Linked DNA regions of Arthrobacter sp. ERGS1:01. The protein of the gene in region 1 interacts with the protein of each later gene in a pairwise test. Links are inferred from orthologs where the notes say so. Each region holds a gene or a part of one and is shown in the gene's direction. Other genes may lie near its edges. The genes, in order: AL755_RS03070 and rplA.

The links.
Region 2: the proteins of AL755_RS03070 (region 1) and rplA interact in binary tests that used the Escherichia coli proteins (3 or more experiments, as listed by UniProt). The link is inferred for Arthrobacter sp. ERGS1:01 from one-to-one orthologs.

What each region holds. Positions count from the first base shown.
Region 1 is NZ_CP012477.1:694,745-697,992, reverse strand. Bases 206-3,135 are described here. They hold AL755_RS03070 (cold-shock protein), read left to right. Parts: upstream 206-1,533; coding sequence 1,534-1,737; downstream 1,738-3,135. Other genes in these bases: AL755_RS03065 (CsbD family protein), read right to left, coding at 2,851-3,027; AL755_RS03080 (hypothetical protein), read left to right, coding at 206-581. Outside these bases: AL755_RS03085 (phospholipase A2), read left to right, coding at 1-162; more of AL755_RS03080, read left to right, coding at 159-205.
Region 2 is NZ_CP012479.1:3,288,381-3,291,656, reverse strand. Bases 9-2,966 are described here. They hold rplA (50S ribosomal protein L1), read left to right. Parts: upstream 9-1,112; coding sequence 1,113-1,820; downstream 1,821-2,966. Other genes in these bases: AL755_RS18855 (GNAT family N-acetyltransferase), read left to right, coding at 2,501-2,966; AL755_RS18860 (GNAT family N-acetyltransferase), read left to right, coding at 1,936-2,478; rplK (50S ribosomal protein L11), read left to right, coding at 492-923; nusG (transcription termination/antitermination protein NusG), read left to right, coding at 9-362. Outside these bases: more of nusG, read left to right, coding at 1-8; more of AL755_RS18855, read left to right, coding at 2,967-3,276. UniProt on the Escherichia coli protein: One of the primary rRNA binding proteins, it binds very close to the 3'-end of the 23S rRNA. Forms part of the L1 stalk. It is often not seen in high-resolution crystal structures, but can be seen in cryo_EM and 3D reconstruction models.

The sequences.
Region 1 (3,248 bases):
TTGCAGCGAAAAGTCGAACGAAGCAAATGTGATGCAGGTCTTCACACCAACCTGTTTATGAGCTGCAACCTGGCAAACAATTCATTCACTGCACCTGCTTGCAGGACCGTAGCAGTTACCTACTATGTAGCAGTCTCCGCCAACACTTGGACGTTCGGATGAGTGAGATGACAAACGATAGGTCAAGAGCCTCCGTTGCCCGGGGCCTGCCCGCAACATGTGCCAGCCTGGCGGTGATCGCAGGACTCCTACTCCCGCAATTCGATTCGCTGTACATCACAGGCTATGTCGCATCCATTGTCTTTGCTGTGGCCACCCCACTGGCCTTCACCATGGCGGTCTCTGGTCAGTTGTTGAAGCAGAGTCGGAAGCTTCGGCAGCTGGTCATCGGCACGGCCGTCGTGGCCCCCCTTTCTGTCGAGGGAAGCGCCCTGCGTCTCTCCCTAGGCAGTAAGGAGGGAGCCTTCTACGATATCGGGGCAGCTCCGGTATGGCTGTTCTTTACGTTTGCGTTGCTCGTACTGACACTTTTGGCGACGAGGGCAATACCGCACGAGAATCGCATCCTTCGGGACCAATGACCTGAAGCACTGTCATGGAAAATGGCCCGTTCCGCCTGGCATCATCCAGACGGAACGGGCCATTTCTGTTGTTCCACCCGACGTTCCAGTTCCTTAGAATTGGGACACTCCCCGGCGAGTTTCTGCCAGCCTAACTAGAAACTTTATGGCCCGTTCCTTGACGCTCAACCTCATCCACCGGGCAGAGCAGATCAGCGAAGCTCCGGAGTTCCTGGGGCCGGAACGGTTTGGTTAGGTAGGCGCCTGCTTCGGAGGCCATACCGGCCGCCTCATCACCAGGGCCGGGTCGGCCCGTAAGCAAGAGCAGTGGGGCCTCTGAGACTTCCCTGATCTGGCGCGCCACCTCGCGCCCATCAATATCGGGTAGTCCGAGATCCAGAGTCACCAACACAGGGCCCAGGTCACGTGCGGCTGCGACCCCCTCCGCCCCCGAAGCGACAGCGTGAACCTCGAACGCTGCTTGGGTCAAAATAGTGTCGATAAGACCTCGAATATCCTGGTCGTCTTCGATAACCAGGCAAATTCCTCGCGAACTCATGACATCCTCTCCGTGCAGTCCGCCCAAGTCTAAGTCCGAACCGGCCCGCTACTCACCACACGTGAGGACGAGCACTCGGTGGAGTTTCCTCGCCACTCAACTTTGTGATCCCCTACCACCGGGAGGGGAGTCGGAGCCTGCATGTATTCTGTGCCCGTGACCGAGAAATGAGGCCTTCCCGCAGCTGCCGTTCGCGGCTCGTGGGCTTTTAGAGACGACTCTGGTCGGACGCGGATTGCCTTTGAATATGCCCTGCCGGTATCAGGAACAGTATGCGGCCCTTTCCGATTCCCGCCAGCGATATCCCTTGCCCGTCCGGTCGTCCACCCCGTACATTGGGGCCACGGACGACGAAGTCCACAGCTGCCGGCGATTACCTGGCGGCGAATCACTGTCTCATAAAGGAACACTGTCATGACCACAGGCACAGTCAAATGGTTCAACGCCGAGAAGGGCTTCGGCTTCCTTGCCCCCGATGACGGGTCCCAAGACGTTTTCGCCCACTACACGGCCATCGCCAGTGGTGGGTACCGGACTTTGGAAGAGAACCAGAAAGTCCAGTTCGATATCGTCCAAGGTCCCAAGGGACCCCAGGCTGAGAACATCCGCCCCCTGTAACCACTATCGACCTGTGTTGCAGTGCAGCGCTCATGGCAATACCTAATGTCCCATACCCCTTCCGGGCAGGGCCAAAGGGGCCTCCTGGAGGAGCCTAGGTGCGTTCTTGGCGGGGAATTTCCATTTGAAACCCACACCGGCAGTGGAGAACCCGGGTCCGTAGGTAGACTTCCAGACGGTGTTTCTCGCCAAGGTTAGCCACGGAAGCCGAAGCGACGGTGTGTCGCACGGTGGAGCCCCGGGTCATGGGTTCGCCACAATGCACCTATTGTCCCTCAGCGTCGATGGGCGGCCGCCCTGAATACTCGTAAACGACCCCCGGGTTAAGGGACTCGATAGGAACGTCATGGGCATAGAAATTGTCGCATTCCAGGCACGTATAACTGACCGCTAGCAGTTGCCCGGGTTCCGAGAAGGACTCATCAACGCTCTCGATCAACAGAAACTCATCGGTGCCGCACCGGCTACACCAGGGACGGGTATTGCGGTCCGGTGGTGTTTGTTCCTCGGCGGGAGTCGGGGCTACAGGCACCATGGCCTGCCCTCCTTGATCAGCGGGTTACTACATCAGTCTTGAGTCTGGTGTGGGTTGCGGCCATGGGTAGTTCGGCCGGGTCCAATGGGTTAGTGGACGGGCGGATCCGGCGGCATGAAGGGGTCCGGCGGGTACGGGGACGGCGGCATCGGTTCTGTCGGGTCCGGGGGACGGTTGGGAGGCGGTTCAGTCGGAAACGGTTCCGAAGGCCGGACAGGCTCCGGCGGGACCGGAGGCTGGCCAGGGATAATCGGTAGCTGCTCACTCATGATCGTGGCCCCTTTCTCATAAACCATTTTGGCTCTGCTGGCGGACTACCCCACGGCGTCACCGAACGTGATGAGGGTGGCGGTTCCTGCTGTATCGGCGTCAATGTGGGCGGATTGAAGCCCCTCGGAACTCTTATCTGCTCGATGGCCACCCCGCGCAGCACCCATCATGCGGAATAACGATGTCAGGCATCCTCCCCGAGCGGAGCCGTGGTGCCTTGGGCCCAAGTCTCCAAAGTCGGGTGCCTGGCCGCTCATCCTGGCCGTGACGGGAGACCAGGCAGCGCGACGATGAACGCTGACTGGAGGTCAGTGCTTTTTGAAGACGTCCTTGATTTTATCTCCGGCCTGTTTCAGTTCAGCCTTGGCCTTATCTGTTTTGCCTTCTGCTTTCAGACGGTCGTTGTCGGTCGCTTCGCCTGCGGCTTCCTTGGCCTTGCCGCCAGCCTTCTCGGCGGCGTGCTTGATCTTGTCGCCCAACCCCATGACTCTGCACCCTCTCCCCTGCTAGGTCTGCCAGTTCGTATTGGCAGGATGCCTTCAGGATAGACCCGCAATCACCGGGCCAACAGAGATTAGAACGAATCTCCAGAGGCCATTCCGATCCGGTTAGCCTAGCCAGACCACCCCCGGTCTGGGCAACCAATGACCCGGCAACATGCACCTGAACAAATACCCGCCATCTCCTGTTCCGGCTAAGTGGCCCG
Region 2 (3,276 bases), on another replicon or contig:
GCATGGACCTGACCGATGCTTCGTGGGGCGTTGTCCGCCACACGCCCGGCGTCACCGGCTTTGTTGGCAACGCACACAACCCGGTCCCGCTGCGCCTGGACGAGGTCTTCTCCATGCTGGCCCCGATCTTCGAGGAGCAGCAGGCCGAAGAGACCGGCGTTCCGCTGCGTCACGATCCGATCGACGCCGAGATCGACTTCGAGGTCGGCGAGGCCGTCATCGTCAAGGACGGTCCGTTCGAGACCCTCTCCGCGACGATCTCCGAGATCAAACCCGAAACCCAGCAGCTCGTGGTGCTGGTTTCGATCTTCGAGCGCGAAACCCCGGTTACGCTCTCCTTCAACCAGGTCACCAAGATCTAGTTGACCCCAAGATTTCGCTGCGCGGCAATTTGCTTAGTTGCCGCACAGCGTCCGGCCGAACGCCATTCGGCCACCCACCGTGGACGCGCTCCGTCGTCCAAGGAAAGTTATTGAGAGAAGGACCCTACATTGGCTCCCAAGAAAAAGGTCACCGGCCTTATCAAGCTGCAGATCCAGGCAGGCGCCGCCAACCCGGCACCGCCGATTGGTCCCGCGCTTGGTCAGCACGGTGTCAACATCATGGAATTCTGCAAGGCGTACAACGCTGCCACGGAATCCCAGCGCGGAAACGTTATCCCGGTTGAAATCACGGTTTACGAAGACCGTTCCTTCACCTTCATCACCAAGACCCCGCCGGCTGCAGAGCTCATCAAGAAGGCTGCAGGCGTTGCCAAGGGTTCAGCTACCCCGCACACCGTCAAGGTTGCCCAGCTGACCAAGGCACAGGTCACCGAGATCGCCAACCAGAAGATGGTTGACCTCAACGCCACGAGCATCGAAGGCGCCGAGAAGATCATCGCCGGCACCGCCCGTTCCATGGGTATCACGGTCGAGGCCTAAAGCCCCTTCCGGTGGTCGCGCTTGTCGGGACCATCAACCGTTGACCAAGCTTTTGCACGGTCGGCGGACACCACCAAAATCATAAAGAACGACGGCGTACAGGTCACCTAAGCGTGCCTGGCGCCGGACGTCAGTGGCAGGGCCCGCGCGGTCCTAACGACCACAACTGCACAAGGAGAAACAAGCAGCATGGCAAAGCGCAGCAAAGCATATGAGGCAGCCGTAGCCAAGATCGATGCGGACAAGGTTTACGCACCGTTCGAGGCCATCAAGCTCGCCAAGGACACCAACCCGTCCAAGTTCGACGCCACCGTTGAGGTCGCTTTCCGCCTCGGCGTCGACCCCCGCAAGGCCGACCAGATGATCCGTGGCACGGTTAACCTGCCGCACGGTACGGGTAAGACCGCCCGCGTCCTCGTTTTCGCAACGGGTGAGCGCGCCGAGGCCGCTATCGCAGCCGGCGCCGAATTCGTTGGCACCGACGAACTGATCGAAAAGATCCAGGGCGGCTGGACCGACTTCGACGCAGCCGTTGCGACCCCTGACCTCATGGGTAAGGTTGGCCGTTTGGGTAAGGTTCTTGGCCCGCGTAACCTCATGCCGAACCCGAAGACCGGTACGGTAACGAACGACGTCGCCAAGGCTGTCAACGACATCAAGGGTGGAAAGATCGACTTCCGCGTCGACAAGCACTCCAACCTGCACTTCATCATCGGCAAGGTTTCCTTCGACGCCATCAAGCTGGCCGAGAACTACGCCGCAGCCCTCGAAGAGGTCCTGCGTTTGAAGCCGTCCGCTTCCAAGGGCCGCTACCTGCAGAAGGCCACCGTCACCACGACGTTCGGCCCCGGCATCACGGTTGACCCGCAGGTGACGAAGGTTGTCACCGAGGACTAAGGCTTAAGCCTTGCTTTGGGAGGGGCCGGTGTAGCGTTTTCGCTACACCGGCCCCTTTCTTTTTTGTATGGTGGATGGATACGCGCGGTACACGCAAAATTTCGGGAGCATTTTCATGGGCGTCACAATTCGGCAGGCAACGACGGCGGACGCGGCGGCACTGTCCGAGTTGGCGGCGGCCACCTTTCCGCTGGCGTGCCCGCCGGGCAGCACCGAGGCCGACATTGCGGCGTTCATTGCCGAGCATCTTTCTGCGGGCGCCTTTTCCGGCTACCTTGTGGACCCTGCCCGGGCCGTATTCGTGGCCGAGGATGCAGGCGCCCCGCAGCCCCTGCTCGCTTACACCATGCTCGTGGACGCGCCCACAAAGGACCCGGACGTGGCGGCCGTGCTGGGTACGCCCGCGGCCATCGAGCTGAGCAAATGCTATGCACGCCCCGACTGCCACGGCCGCGGGGTGAGCACCATGCTCATGGATGCGTCCCTGCAGTGGGCGTTGGGGAAGGGCGCGCCGGAGGTGTGGCTCGGCGTGAACGACGAGAACCTGCGGGCCAGGTCATTTTATGAAAAACACGGTTTCAGCGTTGCCGGAACCAAAAGCTTCACATTGGGGAACCGGGTCGAACATGACTACGTCATGGTGCGGCCCTCATCATGAAAGTTTCAGGAGTGCCAAAGTTATGACTGACATCCGGATCGAACAACTCGTCGTCCCCGCAACCGTCGACGGCGACGGCGCGGAGGACTTCCGCGCGGCAGTGGAGGTGTCCCGGCAGGTGCGCAGCAACACCTGGGGCAACGACGACCTTGCCTACACGGCGGAGGAGCTGCTCGCCGTGTGCCACGACCCCTACGAGTGGTACGTGATGCTGGTTGCCCGGCTGGACGGCACCATCGTGGGCCGGGCAGGCATCGCCCTGCCGCTCGACGACAACACGGAGCTGGCCCATGTGACCCTTGACGTGCTGCCGGCCGCCCAGGGCCACGGCCTGGGCCGGAAACTGCTGGAAGCCGCGGAGACGTTCGTGCGCGGCGAAAACCGGCGGATCGTCGTCGTGGAGACCAACCACTCCGCCGCGGCGTTGGCCGACGACGGCGGAGAACGGCTGCCGGCCGCGAGCGGGGTCGGGGAGTTGCCGCTGGGCAGCCGGGAGGCACGCTTTGCCCACAACGCCGGATACAGCCTGGAGCAGGTGGAGCAGTTCAGTGCCTGCCCGCTGCCGTTGGATGCCGCCGTCGCACGGGAGTTGTCGGACCGGGCCCGGACAGCGCACGGTGATGCGTACTCCGTCCACCAGTGGACCGACCGGTGCCCGGAAAGCTGGGTGGCGGACATCATCAGGCTTGAACACGGCCAGGAGGCGGCAGCCTCGCAGCTGTGGGACATGGCCAGACTGCGGGAGTCCGAGGAACTGTCGCTGAAGACCGGGCGGCATTCCCTCGTCACGGCGGCCGA